DNA from 3 places in the Streptomyces sp. NPDC047515 genome. Region 2 is predicted to be linked to each of the others. Evidence: riboswitches for the same ligand, from Rfam matches in the RefSeq annotation. Region 2 holds a riboswitch; each other region holds the start of a gene.

What was found. A riboswitch is a leader RNA that binds a small molecule or an ion and turns the genes downstream of it on or off. The one in region 2 is predicted to bind cyclic di-AMP.
Region 1: linked by a shared signal. The riboswitch ahead of ABZ826_RS17370 (M23 family metallopeptidase) and the one ahead of ABZ826_RS21550 (LysM peptidoglycan-binding domain-containing M23 family metallopeptidase) in region 2 are both predicted to bind cyclic di-AMP.
Region 3: linked by a shared signal. The riboswitch ahead of ABZ826_RS12545 (LysM peptidoglycan-binding domain-containing protein) and the one ahead of ABZ826_RS21550 (LysM peptidoglycan-binding domain-containing M23 family metallopeptidase) in region 2 are both predicted to bind cyclic di-AMP.

What each region holds. Positions count from the first base shown of each region.
Region 1 covers NZ_JBEYTM010000018.1:44,021-49,822, reverse strand. The annotation lists gene ABZ826_RS17375 (GntR family transcriptional regulator) at 1-464, opposite strand, end outside; gene ABZ826_RS17370 (M23 family metallopeptidase) at 728-1,528, opposite strand; cyclic di-AMP (ydaO/yuaA leader) riboswitch at 1,541-1,708, opposite strand; gene ABZ826_RS17365 (pitrilysin family protein) at 2,117-3,499, opposite strand; gene ABZ826_RS17360 (pitrilysin family protein) at 3,526-4,908, opposite strand; gene ABZ826_RS17355 (DNA topoisomerase IV subunit A) at 5,178-5,802, shown strand, end outside.
Region 2 covers NZ_JBEYTM010000026.1:5,030-10,831, forward strand. The annotation lists gene ABZ826_RS21540 (tyrosine-protein phosphatase) at 1-171, opposite strand, end outside; gene ABZ826_RS21545 (alpha-galactosidase) at 397-2,496, shown strand; cyclic di-AMP (ydaO/yuaA leader) riboswitch at 2,787-2,947, shown strand; gene ABZ826_RS21550 (LysM peptidoglycan-binding domain-containing M23 family metallopeptidase) at 2,951-3,880, shown strand; gene ABZ826_RS21555 (SGNH/GDSL hydrolase family protein) at 4,069-4,914, shown strand; gene ABZ826_RS21560 (STM4011 family radical SAM protein) at 5,004-5,802, opposite strand, start outside.
Region 3 covers NZ_JBEYTM010000011.1:161,456-167,257, forward strand. The annotation lists gene ABZ826_RS12535 (hypothetical protein) at 1-170, shown strand, start outside; gene ABZ826_RS12540 (DUF2461 family protein) at 326-976, shown strand; gene ABZ826_RS12545 (LysM peptidoglycan-binding domain-containing protein) at 1,115-1,846, opposite strand; cyclic di-AMP (ydaO/yuaA leader) riboswitch at 1,851-2,024, opposite strand; gene ABZ826_RS12550 (ATP-binding cassette domain-containing protein) at 2,715-4,376, shown strand; gene ABZ826_RS12555 (DUF305 domain-containing protein) at 4,455-5,129, opposite strand; gene ABZ826_RS12560 (alpha/beta fold hydrolase) at 5,230-5,802, opposite strand, start outside.

The sequences.
Region 1 (5,802 bases), on a different contig from region 2:
GTGATCTTGTGGCGCAGCTGGGTGAGCGTCGCGATCAGGCTGGAACTGTCCGAGGCCTGTGCCAACGTCTCGTGGAACCAGCCACCCAGTGAGCGCAGGTCCTCCCCCTCGCCCCGCCTGGCCCGCTCCTGACCGAGCCTGACCAGACCGCGCAGCACCTTGAGATGCGCCTCGGTGCGGCGCTGCGCGGCGCGCGCGGCACCCAGCGGCTCCAGCAGCGCCCGGACCTCCAGGAGGTCGGCGGCCTCCTGCTCGGTGGGCTCGGCGACACAGGCGCCCGCGTGCCGGCGGGTGACCACGAACCCCTCGGACTCCAGGGTGCGCAGCGCTTCCCGCACCGGGACACGGGAGACCCCGTAGCGGCGCGCCAGCAACTCCTCGGTGAGCCGGCTGCCGCGTTCGAAGACACCGGAGACGATGTCGTCACGGATTGCCGTGCATACCGAATGCGCCGGAATACGCATGTCCGAACCTCCGCCTTAATCCCCGCGAAACGCGGCCGACCGACGTCTGTTCTGCGACTCTATTGCAATGCGGCGTCATTTCCGATGCCGGGTGGAAATTCATGAATATCTTTTGGTCGCGGGGCGGCCGGCCGTCGGCACCACGGGCGGTGCGGCGGTCGATTCGGCGGTCGGGCGCGGGGGGGCGCGTCCGACCGCCGGGCGCGACGAAGGCCCCGGCGTGACGCCGGGGCCTTCGAAGGGGCGCTGAGGACGGTCGCCGGTCAGACGTTGACGCCGTGAGCGCGCAGGTACGCGACGGGGTCCATGTCGGAGCCGTACGAGGGCGTGGTCCTGGCCTCGAAGTGGAGGTGCGGTCCGGTGGAGTTGCCGGTCGAGCCGGAGAGGCCGATCCGCTGACCGGCACCGACGCTCTGGCCGACGGAGACGCCGATCGAGGAGAGGTGGCCGTACTGCGTGTACGTACCGTCCGTCATCCGGAGCACGATGTTGTTGCCGTACGCGCCGCCCCAGCCGGCCTCGACGACCGTTCCCGCGCCGACGGCGACGACGGAGCTGCCGGACGCGGCGTGGAAGTCGATGCCCGAGTGTCTGCCGGAGGACCAGAGCGAGCCGCTGGACTTGTAGCCGGTGGTGACGTACGAGCCGGCGACCGGGAGCTGGTAGGAGCCCAGACGGGTGCGCTCGGCGGACCGGGCGGCGCGCACCTTCTCGGCACGCGCCTCTGCCTCACGCTCCGCCTCGGCCTTCGCCTCTGCGGCCTTCTTCTTGGCCTCGGCCCTGCGCTGGGCCTCCGCCTTCGCCCTGGCCGCGACATCGGCCTGACGCTTCTGCTCGTCGGCCTGGGCGGCGACCTGGTCGGCCAGTGCACCCTCGATCGCGATGATCTGGTTCAGACCGGTCTCGCTGACGGAGGGAGTCCCCGCGTCCGCAGCGAGGGCCGGGGCGGCCATGCCGCCGATGACTCCGGTGGTCGCCAGAGCCGCGGTGCCGGCGATCTTCGCGCTCCTGCGGGTCAGTCGGCTCGGGGCACGATGCTTCCCGGTGGCACGGGTGAAAGCCATGGAGTGGCGGATCCTTTCCTTCCTTCTCGCCTACCGGGTTAGCTGACGGGTTCGGAACAGGAAGGTCTCCTACGGACGCCCCGGCCTCACCGAGGTACAGGCATCCGATTCACCCCAGGGACTGCGTGGGTCCCCGGCTCCCCAGGCTCGCGCCTGATGGGGACTCGGCGATGACTGCCCGGTACGTCACGGTTGCGGCATACGAGTGGCGGACAGCCCAGCCGACGCTAAGCGGCGTCACTTTCATTCACCAAACGGACAGGCCGTTTTGTAGCGCATCCCACAGGGCAGACAGGCAACCTCCCCGCCAGAACGAACAAAAGGGAGACCCTGGCGACACGTGACGCACAGAAGCCTCCCTTTTGTCCCGGTATGCACACCGATGGCGAATCGGTGGACCTACTGGTGCGACCGGCACTCAGCCGGTGCGACCTGCTCCGCCGTGCCGACCCGTGCGACCGGGAGCTCCGCCGGTGTCCGATCGAACGTGACAGTCGACCGGTGATCTGTCACACGCGACCGGGCGGCCGGCCGGTCGCACCCGCACCGGGTCGGCCGTCCGGCATCCGCAACGGGGTACGACGACGGTCAGCCGGCGACCACCGACACCTCTCCGATGCCCAGTGCGCGGACCGGCTCCTCGATCCGCGCGGCGTCACCGACGAGGACCGTGACGAGCCGGTCTCCCGGGAAGGCGTTGACCACCGCCGCAGTCGCCTCGACCGTGCCGGTCTCCGCGAGCCGGGCGTACAGCTGTGCCTGGTAGTCGTCCGGGAGGTGCTGCTCGACCTGATCTGCCAGAGTGCCCGCGACGGAGGCCGCCGTCTCGAACTTCAGCGGTGCGACGCCCACGAGATTCTGCACGGCCGTCTCGAGCTCTTCATCGGTCAGCCCCTCGGCCGCCAGGGTCCGCAGGACCGTCCACAGGTCCTCCAGCGCCGGCCCGGTGGACTCCGTGTCCACCGATCCGCTGATGGCGAGCATCGCGGCGCCGGTCGCGCCCGAGGCGGAGTCCGGGGCCGACGACCGCAGCACCTGGGCAAAGGCCCGCACGCCGTAGGTGTAGCCCTTCTCCTCGCGCAGCACACGGTCCAGCCGGGAGGTGAGCGTGCCGCCCAGGCAGTACGTGCCCAGCACCTGGGCCGGCCACACGCTGTCGTGCCGGTCGGCGCCGATCCGGCCGATCAGCAGCTGCGTCTGCACCGCGCCGGGACGGTCGACGATCACCACTCGGCCGGTGTCGTCGGCGGTGATCGGCGGGACCGGACGGGGCTCGGCGGCGTCGCCCGACCAGTCGCCGAGGGTGTCGGCGAGCAGGGCGTCGAGGTCGATGCCGGTGAGGTCGCCGACGACCACGGCGGTCGCCGCGGACGGCCTGACATGGGCGTCGAAGAAGGCACGCACGGCCGCCGAGTCGATCCGCTCCACCGTCTCCTCGGTGCCCTGGCGCGGGCGCGACATCCGCGCCGTGGCCGGGAAGAGCTCTTTGGAGAGCTGCTTCGCGGCTCGCCGGGCCGGATTGGCCTGCTCGTGCGGGATCTCGTCGAGCCGGTTGCGCACCAGCCGTTCGATCTCGCTGTCGGCGAAGGCGGGCGACCGCAGCGCCTCGGCGACCAGCGCGAGCGCCTTGGCCAGCCGGGAGGCCGGGACCTCCAGGGAGACCCGGACTCCGGGGTGGTCCGCGTGCGCGTCGAGGGTGGCGCCGCAGCGCTCCAGTTCGGCGGCGAACTCCTCGGCGGTGTGCTTGTCGGTGCCCTCGGACAGTCCCCGCGACATGATCGTGGCCACGCCGTCGAGGCCCTCGGGCTCCGCGTCCAGAGGGGCGTCGAGGAAGATCTCGACCGCCACGACCTGCTGGCCGGGGCGGTGGCAGCGCAGCACCATGAGGCCGTTGGGCAGGGCGCCGCGCTCCGGCGCGGGGAAGGCCCAGGGCCGTGCGACGCCGGGCGTCGGCTGCGGGTGGTACTGCATCGAAACTCCAGTCGCGGCAGCGTCGGTCACTTGTCCGCCCCTTCGTGCGCGTCGGTGTCGTCGGCGTCGGTCTCATCAGTGTCCGCCGCGTCCGCGGGCTCGGCCGATTCGACCGGCTCGTAGACCAGCACCGCCCGGTTGTCAGGGCGCAGCTGGGCCTTGGCGACGGCCTGGACCTCTTCCGCGGTGACGTCGAGCACCCGCTGTACCGCGGTCAGGGCGAGCTGCGGGTCACCGAACAGCACGGCGAACCGGCAGAGTTCGTCGGCGCGGCCCGCGACCGTACCGAGCCGGTCCAGCCACTCCCGCTCCAACTGGGCCTGTGCGCGCTCCATTTCCTCGGGCGTGGGGCCCTCGGCCGCGAACCGGGCCAGCTCCTCGTCGACCGCGGCCTCGATCTGCGGCACCTCGACACCGCCGGACGTCTTGACGTCCAACCAGCCGAGCGAGGGGGCGCCGGCCAGTCGCAGCAGCCCGAATCCGGCCGCCACGGCCGTACGGTCACGGCGCACCAGACGGTTGTGCAGCCGCGACGACTCGCCGCCGCCGAGCACGGTCAGCGCGAGATCCGCCGCGTCGCACTCACGGGTGCCGTCGTGCGGCAGCCGGTAGGCGGCCATCAGCGCGCGCGCCGGGACCTCCTCGTGCACCTCTTCGCGCAGCTGCTCGCCGATGGTCTCGGGGAGCGTACCGTCGCGCGGCGGCTGCTTGCCGTCGTGGGACGGGATGGAGCCGAAGTACTTCTCGATCCAGGCCAGCGTCTGCTCAGGATCGATGTCGCCGACGACCGAGAGCACCGCGTTGTTGGGCGCGTAGTACGTCCGGAAGAAGGCGCGCGCGTCCTCAAGGGTCGCCGCGTCCAGGTCGGCCATCGAGCCGATCGGCGTGTGGTGGTACGGGTGGCCCTCGGGATAGGCCAGGGCCGTCAGCTTCTCGAACGCCGTGCCGTAGGGAACGTTGTCGTAGCGCTGGCGCCGCTCGTTCTTGACGACGTCCCGCTGATTCTCCATGGACTCCTCGTCGAGCGCGGCGAGCAGCGAGCCCATGCGGTCGGCTTCCAGCCAGAGGGCCAGCTCCAGCTGGTGCATGGGCATCGTCTCGAAGTAGTTGGTGCGCTCGAAGCTGGTGGTCCCGTTGAGCGAACCGCCGGCCCCCTGCACCAGCTCGAAGTGCCCGTTCCCCTTGACCTGGCCGGAGCCCTGGAACATCAGGTGCTCGAAGAGGTGAGCCAGACCGGTGCGACCCTTGACCTCGTGGCGCGAACCGACGTCGTACCAGAGGCAGACCGCGGCGACCGGGGTCAGATGGTCCTCGGAGAGCACCACGCGCAGGCCGTTGGCCAGACGGTGCTCGGTCGCTGTCAAGCCGCCGGAGCCGGCCCGGGCTGTGGCCGTGTGACCCATGGGCATGTACGTCCCTTCGATCGCGATACTGGATTTCCTGCGAGACCTGCCACTGTAAGCAAGCGCACAGACACCTGACGAAGTTCCCATACCGCGGAAGTTCGCGGGAAAGAGGGTCGTGCCCCCTCCCGACGGGTCGTGAAACCACCCCGGCAGGGGTCCGGAGCGGCTCTTGGGACGGGTCGAGGTCGGCGATGTCAGTGCGGCGGTCCACAATGGTCGGCGTCAGAACCTGAGGTTGCCCGAACAGAATCCGTGAAGGAGTCGCAGCAGCGATGGCCCGCCGCAGCACGAAGACCCCGCCGCCGGACGACTTCGAGGAGAAGATCCTCGACATCGACGTCGTCGACGAAATGCAGGGCTCCTTCCTTGAGTACGCGTACTCGGTGATCTACTCACGGGCCCTGCCGGACGCCCGTGACGGCATGAAGCCGGTGCACCGCCGCATCGTGTACCAGATGAACGAGATGGGCCTGCGCCCCGACCGCGGCTTCGTGAAGTGCGCCCGTGTCGTGGGCGAGGTCATGGGCAAGTTGCACCCGCACGGCGACTCGTCGATCTACGATGCGTTGGTCCGTCTGGCACAGCCGTTCTCCATGCGGCTCCCCCTGGTGGACGGCCACGGCAACTTCGGCTCGCTCGGAAACGACGACCCGCCGGCCGCCATGCGGTACACCGAGTGCCGGATGGCCGACGCGACGTCACTGATGACGGAGTCGATCGACGAGGACACCGTCGCTTTCCAGTCGAATTACGACGGCCAGGAGCAGGAGCCGACCGTTCTCCCGGCCGCGTACCCGAACCTCCTGGTCAACGGGTCGTCCGGGATCGCCGTAGGCATGGCGACCAATATGCCGCCGCACAACCTGGGCGAGGTCATCGCCGCCGCCCGTCATCTCA
Region 2 (5,802 bases):
GAGGAACGCGGCGTCCTCGATGGTGGCGTGCGCGAGGTGACCACTGCGGAAGAGCCGTCCGTGCCGCACCCGCCGGCCGTCCTCGGTGGGCAGTCCGCCCACGTCGCGGAAGTTGCGGACGCCCGCCAGCTCGGGTTCCGTCGACGGGATCTGCGGCAACTGTTGCGTCACAGGGACTCCTGGGGTGTCTGGCGTCGACGCGAGTCGCCGACAAGGCCACTTCCGCGACGATACGACATTGATTCCTCAGGCAATCATCTCGGTCTTTCCTTGTCGATACCTCGTGAACCCTCGCGCTCCGGTGGCGAATCCGTCCGGCGAATTCCTTGCGAGACCGTTGCCCGCCCACCCGGCGACGGTCGATGATGTGCGGAACTGTTGGAATGTGGGGAAGCGATGATCGAGACTGGCGGCAAGGGCCGGACCTGGCTGCTCACCGGGGCGAGCAGCAGCTACGCATTGCGAGTCACCGAGCGGGACGAACTGCTCCATCTCCACTGGGGGCCGCGGATCTCCCTCGCCGCGGCCGATGCCCTGGCTGCGGCGCCGGATCCGCCAGCCAGGGGATTCGAGTCCCGGCTCGACGGCCGTGAGGAGTATCCCGTGGAGGGCGGCCCGCGGTTCGTCCGCCCGGCCCTCGCGGTGCGCACCCCCGAGGTCCGCGGCACGGAGTGGGCCTTCACCGACGCCGTGGTGGACGGGGACGAACTCCGTATCGGCTTCACCGACTCCGTGCACCGGCTCGCCCTCACCCTGCACTACCGGATGCGGAACGACTCCGATGTGATCGAGCGCTGGGCCACCGTCACCCATGCGGGACCGGACGGCCCGCCGCTGGAACTGCTGCGCGCCGACGCCGCCGCCTGGGCGCTGCCCGCCCGCGACGGCTGGCGGCTGAGCCGCCTGCACGGCCGCTGGGCGGCGGAGTCCCGGCTCGCGCGGGCGGAGCTGACGTACGGCGAAAGCGTCATCTCCAGCAGGCGCGGCCATACGGGCCACCAGTACCTGCCGTGGGTCGCGCTGGATGCCGACGGTGCGGCGACCGAGGAGAGCGGGGAGGTGTACGGCTGCGCGCTCGGCTGGTCCGGGTCGTGGCGGATCTCCGTACAGCGGCTCCCCGACGGGCTCGTGCAGATCACCGGCGGCGCGGGCCATGACGACTCCGGGCTGCTGCTGCTCGGACCGGGTGAGTCCTACGTCACACCGGCCTTCGCCGGACTGTGGAGCGCGGAGGGGTTCGGCGGGGCGAGCCGGGCCTGGCACGCCTGGCAGCTGGCCCATGTGATCCCGGACGCGCAGAACCTGCGGCCGGTGCTCTACAACTCCTGGGAGGCGACCGGCTTCGACATCTCGCAGGGGCAGCAGCGCGCCCTCGCCGAGCGGGCCGCGGCGATGGGGGTCGAGCTGTTCGTCGTGGACGACGCGTGGTTCGGGCAGCGCACCAGCGACCGGGCGGGGCTCGGGGACTGGACGCCGAATCCGGACCGCTTCCCCGGCGGGCTGAAGCCGCTCGCCGACGAAGTGCACGGTCTCGGCATGCAGTTCGGCATCTGGGTCGAGCCGGAAATGGTCAATGCCGACAGTGATCTTTATCGCGCACACCCGGACTGGGTGCAGCACTTCCCCGGCCGGACGCGCACCGAGTTCCGTAATCAACTGGTGCTCAATCTGGCCCGCGCCGATGTGCGGGACCATCTCTATGGGCAATTGGACACGCTGCTCTCCGGTGCGCCCGTCGACTATGTGAAATGGGACTTCAACCGCTCTTTCACCGAAGCGGGCTGGCCGGGCGAGGAGTATCCGCAGAAGCTCTGGATCGAGCATGTGCGCGCCCTGTACGAGCTGATCGACCGGCTACGGGCGGCGCACCCCTCGGTCGCCTTCGAGTCCTGCTCGGGCGGCGGCGGCCGGATCGATCTGGGGATTCTGTCCCGCACGGATCAGGTGTGGACCTCCGACAACACCGACCCGCTCGACCGTCTCGCCATCCAGGAGGGCTTCGGTCAGATCCATCCGGCCCGGGTGATGGCCGCCTGGGTCACCGACAGCCCGAACGTCCAGCTCAACAACCGGGTCAGCTCGCTGCGCTTCCGCTTCGTGAGCGCGATGGCCGGTGTGCTCGGGGTCGGCGGGGACCTCGCCGAATGGAGTGAGGGGGAACTGGCCGAGGCGCGGGGCTGGGTGGACCTCTACAAGGAGATCCGGTCGGTGGTGCAGCACGGCGCCCTGTACCGGCTGCGCGCCCCGCGCGGCGGACTCAGCGCGGTCCAGTACGTCCACGGGGAGGAGACCGTGGTCCTGATGTGGCTGGAGGCGCAGCGGTACGGGGAGCGGCCCCCGGCCCTCGGACTGCGCGGGCTCGACCCCGCGGCGACGTACACCTGCCTGGACACGGGGGCGGTGCACCACGGTTCGGTGCTGCTGCACCAGGGGCTGCACACCGGGCTTCAGGGGGATCTGGATGCGGGGGTGGTGAGGCTCCGGCGCGAGCGATGAACACGGCGTGTCCGTAATGCGCCGATTCTGGCCTAACGGGCACTGTTTGTCGGGTAGGTGGTCGTCCTCTCGTGAGCGGGATCATATCCGTGACGGTGCGTGCTGGCGGGGCGGTCGGGCATTCCGTGCGCGGCGCGGAAATTCAAGATCCTTAATCCACGGAGTGTGACCGGAATTCCGCGCCGAATTCCCGGCGCGGATTCCGATGAGGAGCCGGAGGCTTGTTCTCGCCGTCCCGACTCGCTTACGGTCACCGTCAATCCGGTCGGACCGCCTAATCCTGCCGCCGCCCGGAATTCGCACCCACTCATCGTGTGGCAGGAGCGGGGGAACCAGGTAGGCCGCCGATCGGAGAAATCCGGCCGGCTCGGGGTGAAGCCGCGCTCAGTGCGGCCGGGCATCTCCAGCCCGAACCCGACAGCTCACCTCGTAGGCGCCGGAGAGGAAACACCCCATGCCCATATCGGGTAAGCACCGTCGTACGAAGTCCAGCGTCATCGCCCGTGGCGTCGCCGCCGCAGGCGCCGGTGGCGCCGTCATCGCGCTGCCGCTGCTCGGCGCCACCGGTGCCCACGCTGCGGAACAGGCCGCCCCGGCCGCCGTCACGCAGTCCGCCTCCGCCGCCGCGCACGCCGCCCCGGCCCAGCCGGTCGCGCAGAAGCAGGCCGCCACCACGACCTACTCCGTCGTCTCCGGCGACTACCTGTCGAAGATCGCCGCCGAGCACAAGATCGAGGGCGGCTGGCAGAAGCTGTACCAGGACAACCGCGAGGTCGTCGGCGAGAACCCCGGTCTGATCTTCCCGGGCATGAAGCTGACGCTCGGCGGCAAGGCCTCGGCCGACGCCGCGTCCACCGGCGCCGGCGCGGGCGCGGCCCTCCCCTCGAAGGCCCCCTCGGTCGTGGAGAAGTCCGCCCCGGCCAAGGCCTCGACGGTCACGGAGTCCAAGACCTCCGCCCCGGCGGTCCAGAGCAGCAGCTCCGGCTACGTCCACCCGGTCCCCGGCAACCACACCACCGGTTACCGCGCCTCCGGCTCCAACTGGTCCAGCGGCAGCCACACCGGGATCGACTTCCCCGTCTTCACCGGCACCAGCGTGAAGGCCATCACCTCCGGCACCGTCGTCACCGCCGGCTGGGGTGGCGCGTACGGCAACCAGGTCGTCATCAAGCACGCCGACGGCCACTACTCGCAGTACGGCCACCTGTCCTCGATCTCCGTCTCGGCGGGCCAGTCCGTGAGCACCGGTCAGCAGATCGGCCTCTCCGGCGCTACCGGCAACGCCACCGGGCCGCACCTGCACTTCGAGGTCCGCACGGGCCCGGCGTACGGTTCGGACATCGACCCGATCGCCTTCCTGGCTTCGCACGGCATCTACGTCTGAGTCGAACTGCCGGGCACATGAACGACATGGCATGACCCGAGCCATACAGAAGGGGCGGTGCGCGGCGGCGCACCGCCCTTCTGCTTATTCCCCCTTTACCAAAACCTGACCGGGTGGTCTATCTCACCACCCGTCAACCCCTTATTACGGTCGCGTAGGTCACATTCGGCGGTGCAGGATAAGCGTTTGTGGCAGACGATTCGAGAAAAAATCAACGTGGCGTCATCAACCGACATGGTGTCATCGGGTCGTACGCGGCGATTGGCGACAGCTTCACCGAGGGAGTCGGCGACCCCGGCCCGGACGGGACCTTCGTCGGCTGGGCGGACCGGTTCGCGGTACTTCTCGCGGACCAACTCCCGGATCCCGATGCGGCAACGGGCACCGAAGGCTCCGCGCACGGGAATTTCAGGTACGCCAATCTCGCCGTACGCGGACGACTCCTGGACCAGATCGTCGAGGAGCAGGTGCCGCGCGCCAAGGAGCTCGCACCCGACCTGGTGAGCTTCTGCGCGGGCGGCAACGACATCATCAGGCCCGGCACCGACCCCGACGACGTTGCCGAGCGTTTCGAGCGCGCGGTCGCGGAGCTGACCGAATCGGTCGGCACCGTCCTGGTCACCACCGGCTTCGACACCCGTGGCGTTCCCGTGCTGCGCCACCTGCGCGGCAAGATCGCCACCTACACCGCCCATGTGCGGTCCATCGCCGACCGCTACGACTGCCCGGTCCTCGACCTGTGGTCGCTGCGGTCCGTCCAGGACAGGCGCGCCTGGGACGACGACCGGCTGCATCTGTCGCCCGAGGGACACACCAGGGTCGCGCTGCGGGCCGCCCAGGTCCTCGGCCTCGACGTGCCGGCCGACCCCGACCAGGAATGGCCCCCGCAGGCACAGCGCGGCACGCTCGAAGTCCGGCGTGACGACATCCACTGGGCGCGTGAGTACCTGGTGCCGTGGATCGGCCGTCGGCTGCGCGGCGAATCCTCCGGCGACCACGTCGAGGCGAAGCGGCCGGACCTCCTGCCGCTCTGAGGGCTGTCCCGTAATCCCAGGCGGGCGTGCGACGCCGGCTTCAGGGCGTCTGCCACCGCACTGCCCTCGCTCGCCGGACGGTCCGAGGCTCAGGACCGTCCGGCGAGGGACGACAACGGGGGTGCCGGTATCCGCTCCAGCACTCCGCCCGCGAAGACGTCGTACAGCGGCAGCGTCTCCAGATGTACATAGCCGATGTGGCAGTCGCAGACGGCCAGTGGACAGGCCCGCGGACCGAGCGAGCGGCGATAGCTCCCGTCGTAGAGGTTGCCCAGCTCCGCCGGGACGAAATGGCAGCGGCGCACCGTGCCGTCACCGTCCACCGAGATGACCGACTCGCCCGTCCGGCAGGGCAGCCCGGCCGACCGGTGCGGATGCCTGCTGTACGGGAAGAGCGGGTCGAGGGCCGTCCAGCGGTCCGCCTCCTCGTCGGTGTAGCTGCGCCCCTCGGCGGCGTTCACCCAGAGATAGACCTCGTCCGGCAGCGCGGCCCGCAGCCGCCGCGCCTCGTCGAGATGGTCGTCGAGACCGACGACCCCGACGCTGTGGCGGATGCCGAGCGCGGTCAGTTCCCGGCACTTGGCCAGGAACCGTTCGTACGGTGTCTGCCCCGGGTGGTACGTGCACCAGAGCGCGATCTTGTCGCGACCGGCGTCACCCGCCTCGGCCAGCCACGCCGTACGGCTGCTGAGGTTGGTCTGGATCGCGACCCGGCCGATGTGCGGCAGTTGCGCCAGCTCCACCAGCGCACGGCGGTACCAGGAGCGGACCAGGCCCTCGCCCCACGGGGTGAACAGGACCGAGAGCCGGTCGCCGCTCTGCGCGGCCGCCCACGCCGTGAACCGCTCCAGCGCGGCGCGGTCGGCACGCAGTTGCTCCAGGCTGTCC
Region 3 (5,802 bases), on a different contig from region 2:
CGATCGACTGGTTCACCATGTCCGGCAGTCCGGTGCCGTGCTGCTCGGAGGATGACAGCCGGCGTCTGCACGACGCGGTGGTGCGGTCCGTTCGGGAGGGAGAGGCGGCCACGGTCCCCGGACCGCCGCCGCAGAACTCGGAGCGGCCCACGGAGAGCGCCCAGGAATGACGGTGACGTCGCCGGGCGTCCGGTGGGGCGCGGTGCCCCGCGTGGGCGCGTCGGACGCCGCACGGGCACGACGACCGGACGCACGTCGCGGGTCGCTGAGGGCTGACCCGTCATCGCAAGCGGGCGCGCGGCCCTGCTTCATTAGGATCCATTGCATGAGCACAGCATTCAGCGGCTGGACAGAGCAGGCATTCGAGCTGCTTCTGCAACTGGAGGGCGCGCCTTCGCAAGAGACACGCGAGAAGCTCAGGAAGGACCGGGAACGCCTCGTCCGGCAACCCATGATCGCGTTGCTGAACGACGTGGCGGACGCGGACCAGTTGTACGAGGACTTCTCCGTCTGGGGGTTCCGCAAGGATCCGTGGTGGTGGCAGCATCAGGCGGCGGTGATCCGGATCGCGCGCAATGTCCAGATAGGGCTGCGCTTCGACCTCGACGGGCTCCGGATCAGCGGCGGCTGGAGCTATCCGGATCCGGGGCAGATCCCGTTGTTCCGTACGGCAGTTGCCGCGCGAGAGAGCGGACCGGAGCTGGTGCGCGCCGTCGGGGCCCTGGAGGCGCGAGGGTATGAGATCACCGGTGACGTCATGCAGCGCGTGCCGCGTGGTCACGACGCCGGCCATCCGCGCGCCGCTTTCCTTCGGCACCGCTCGGTGTCCGCCGCCCGTCCCCTCGGCGGGGACTGCGCCGAGCACACGACGGCGCTGGTCGGCTCCGTGCTCGTGGCGGCGGAGGAATTGGCTCCCCTGCTGTCCTGGCTTGCCCGTCATGTGACCGTTCCGGGCTCCCGTCGGCCTGCCACGTGACGTCGCCGCCGTGTAAGGCCCCCTGCCGACGAGCTGCCGAAAGGCGGTCCCTGACCGGGTGGGTGGTCCGCTGCCGGGAGAAGTGTCCGGCCTCTCGCCACCCGTCGGTCCTGAACCGCCTTTCTGTGCCGCTGTGCGTCAGTACGCCCCGAAGACGTTGTCGATCGAACCGTACTTGTCGGCGGCGTAGTTGCACGCTGCGGTGATGTTGGCGACCGGGTCGTAGCTGTCCATGGACGTGCCGGGCACGTGGTAGGCACGGAACGTCGGGTCGATGATCTGCAGAAGGCCCTTGGAGGGCGTTCCCGCCGCGGCGTTCGAGTCCCAGTTGTTGATGGCCCGCGGGTTGCCGGAGGACTCGCGGATGATGTTGCGGTGGATGCTGTCGTAGCTGCCGGGGATACCGTGCTGGGCCATGACGGCCAGCGCCTCCCTGATCCAGCCGTCCAGATTGTTCGCGTACGTCGCGGGCTTTGCCACCGAGATGGTCGCGGCCGATGCAGCGGCGGTTTTCACAGTGGACGCGGCGGGGGTGGCTGCCCCGATGGTCAGCGTCATGCCCGGGACAATCAGTCCGGGATTGTCGCCGACGACCTTTCGATTGTCCGCGTACAGCTTCTGCCAGCCACCGCTGAGGGAATGGGCTTTCGCGATCTTGGCAAGAGTGTCGCCGGCGACCACGGAATACGTTGCGGGTGCAGCCTTCTGCACGGAAACTTCCTTGGCGGTGGCGGCCTGCGCCGGCGCGGCGGAGGCGAAGCCGGCACCCACCAGCGGAAGTACGAGGGCGACTCCGCCGGTGGCCGCGGCGATGAAACCGCGGGTCAGCGAGGTGGACGTGCGGCGACCGTGCTTACCCGTTGTGGACATGCTGAATTCCTCTCCGTCGCCTGCGAGGTGAGCTGTCGGGTTCGGACTGGAGATGTCCGGCCGCACGTGAATGCGGCTTCACCCCGAGCCGTTCCGGATACCGGACCGGCGGCTTACCTGGGTCCCCCGCTCCTGCCGAACATGAGTGGGTCGGATTCTCGGACGGCGGCAGGATTTGGCGTTCCGTCCGGATTGACGGTGACCGTAGGCGAGAAACACCGAAAGGAACAAGCCCCTATTTTTGGATCACATTTCATTTGCAAGATCGAGTAACTGAATTCGCCGTAATCCACCTCACACCGCGCGACCAAATTTCGTTGCACAGAAGGGAAGCGCGCCGACTGCCGAGCGCTTCGGAACCCAAAACGTGACTCACACCACGAAGCCACAAAAGGGACATTTCTTTCGGATCCCAAATGGTGCGGTCGATGGATAAATCCACCTTTATTGACGAAGTTATTAATTTCGGACAAATCGCTCATATCGAGACATTCGACCGCCGGTGCGAAGGCTCTCCGCTCCGGCACACCGCTCACCGGACCGACCTCGTCCGACGGGGGCTCCGTCACCTCGGGGCTTTGCCTTTCGTCCCGCGGCTCGCTATCGTCCCTGGCGGCCCTGTTGTCTCCGATAGAGGTGGACGTTGCGCATCTGAGGTTCGCGAACATCGCGCCGTACGGCTCCTGCCGTACGCCCGTCACGCAGTAGCAGTGTTTTCTCCTGCCCGTGACCCCGCGCGGATGCGACCTCGGTGCCTCAGCCGTCCTTCGACCTTCCGGACTGCCGCACCCTCCTTCTCGGCACGGTCGCTGCGTGGTGCTCGCATACGAAGCCCCCATTCACCACGCTTGCGACTGCGAGGATCATCATGGCGACACCCACTGCCCCCAGCGCTTCGCTCACCTGCTCCGCTCTGTCCTTCCAATGGCCGGACGGCACGACCGTCTTCGACGGCCTCTCGCTCAGCATCGGCCGGGGCCGCACCGGTCTCGTGGGGACCAATGGCGCGGGCAAATCCACCCTGCTGCGACTGCTGGCCGGCCGACTTCACCCCACCCAGGGCTCGGTCGCGGTCGGCGGCAGCCTCGCCTACCTGCCGCAGAACATCACCCTCGACACGACGCTGCGTGCGGACGAGGCCCTCGGCATCGCCGAGCGGCGCGCCGCGCTGCGCGCCATCGAAACCGGGGATGTGGACGAGAAGCACTTCGAGACGATCGGCGACGACTGGGACGTCGAGGAACGCGCCGTGGCGACCCTGAGCTCCCTGGGACTCGGCAACATCGAACTGGACCGAACCGTGGCCCAGTTGTCCGGAGGCGAGACCGTCCTTCTGCGGCTGGCCGCGCTGCTGCTGGAGCGTCCCGACGTGCTGCTGCTGGACGAGCCGACCAACAACCTCGATGTACTCGCCCGGCGCAGGCTCTACGAGGCCGTCGACAACTGGCGCTCCGGTGTGCTGGTCGTGGTCAGCCACGACCTCGACCTGCTGGAGCGCGTCGACCGCATCGCCGAACTCCGGTCCGGTTCCGTGAACTGGTACGGCGGCGGCTGGTCGGCCTACCAGGAAACCCTGAGTATCGAACAGGAGGCCGCCGGAAGGATGTTGCGCGCCGCGGAGGCGGATGTGCGCCGACAGAAGCGCGAACTGGAGGAGACCCAGGTGAAGCTGGCCCGACGCCAGCGTCAGGGGAGGAAGACGGAGGCCGACGGCGGGCTCCCGAAGATCCTCGCCGGCCGCCGGAAGCGGTCCGCGCAGGAGTCCGCGGGAAAGCTTCGCGGCCTCCAGGAGGACCGGCTCAGCGAGGCGCGCGACCGTCGTGAGGAGGCCGCGGACGCGATCCGTGACGATGCCGAGATCCGAGTGAGCCTCCCCCACACCGCCGTTCCCGCCGGCCGCACCGTGCTGAGCCTGCACGAACTGCGCCCCCGGTTCGGCCAGCTGCACCAGGGCGACCTCCATGTGCACGGGCCCCAGCGGATCGCGCTCGTCGGGCGCAACGGCGCCGGCAAGACGACACTGATGCGCACCCTCACCGGCGAACTGGCTCCGCTGTCCGGCGAGGCCAGGACGTACGTACCACTGCGATTCCTTCCGCAGCGGCTGGACGTGCTGGACGACGACCTCAGTGTCGCGGCGAACGTGGCCCGGATGGCTCCCGGAGTCACCGACAACCACATCCGCTCCCAGCTGGCACGCTTCCTGTTCCAGGGCAAGCGCGCGGAACAGCCGGCGGGCACCCTCTCCGGGGGAGAGCGCTTCCGTGCCGCGCTCGCCGCGGCGATGCTCGCCGCACCGGCCCCGCAGCTGCTGATGCTGGACGAGCCGACCAACAACCTCGACATCGCCAGCGTGCGGCAGCTGACCAGCGCACTCGAGTCCTACGAGGGAGCGTTGCTGATCGCGAGCCACGATCTGCCGTTCCTCGAATCGGTCGGCATCACCCGCTGGCTGGTCCTCGGGGAGGAGCTCCAGGACACCACCGCGGAGGAGGTGGGCGACCTGCTCGCGGCGTCGGAAGCGGGCTGAGCAGTCACGTGACTCCGTGGAACACGTACGGGAGGGGGTGCGGGCCACGTGAGGCCGGGGCCCGCCCCCCGCCAGGGGTCAGAGCCTGGCGATGATCTTGTTCATCTTCTCGATCTCGGCCGTCTGGGCGGTGATGACGGCGTCGGCGAGCTTCTTCGCGTCGGCGTTGCCGCCGTTCTTCCGCTCGGTCTCGGCCATGGTGACCGCGCCCTTGTGATGGCCGATCATGAGCTGCGCGAACTTCTTGTCGAAGTCCTTGCCCTTGGCCGCCTCAAGGCCGCTCATGTCCTTGTCGGACATCATCCCGGGCATCCCGGAGCCGTTCGAGCCATGGTCCATGCCAGGCATGTCACCCATCGAGGACGAGGCCGCGGGCAGCGGCTCGCCCCAGGACTTCAGCCAGCCCTTCATGGTGCTGATCTCGGGGTCCTGGGCCTTCTCGATCGCGGCGGCCAGCACCTTGATCTCGGGGTCGGCGGCGCGGCCGTCGGCCAGCTTCGCCATCTCGATGGCCTGCTGGTGATGCGGGATCATCTGCTGCGCGAACTCCACGTCCGCGGCGTTGAACGCACCGCCGGGAGTGGCCGACGCGGCGGCACTGCCGGAGCCGTGGTCCATGCCGGGCATGGACGAGCTGTCGGACTTGGAGCTTTCCGAGGAGCCACAGGCCGCCAGCGTCAGAGCGAGCGCGGCAACAGTGCCGACGGCCGCGAGCGTGCGGCGGAGGGTGGCGGAGGACGGAGAAACGGACATCACGCGTTCTTTCCAGGTGGATTGCGCCACATCGGTGGCGCGCGAAAGGGACAGGAGCATCCGGCCGTCCGGCCGGACGGCCGGGAACGGCGGACAACTGTCACGTCCGCGCGATGCACACCTGGAGCAGTAGATCCCTGCCGGCGAAGGGCGGCCCCCGCCGTGCCGGTCCGCACACCTCCGTGCGCCGTCTCCCGAGCACCCACAGGGCCAGGACCACCAGGCCCAGCGCCATGAGCAGCGGCAGCAGCCGATCGCGGGCGTGGGTGAATACGCATGACTCACCGCTCGTCGCGGGCATGACGGCGGCGGCCTGCGCCGGGCCGTGCTCGTCCGGCATGGCCGTGTGGGCCGCACCCGTCGTCATCGACATGTGCGGGTCCGAGGCCGCCGTCGGGGCACCGTGACAACCCTCGGCGGCGCTCGTGGGAGCCCCGTGCATGAGGAACAGACCGCACAGGACGGCACACAGCACGAGCAGCCGGGACACTCCCGGTGTACGCGCGCCTCTGTGGTCCACGGCTGCCTCGCATGCTCGGTCGTACGGGTTCTGAGGTACGCGCCCGACGATACCCCCAGAGGGTTTCCCCGTCCTGTCGTACCCCGTCCTGTCGCAGCCTTGTCGGCGTACGGCGTACGGCGGGTCCTCGGCCGCGCACGGGGCGTGGGACGG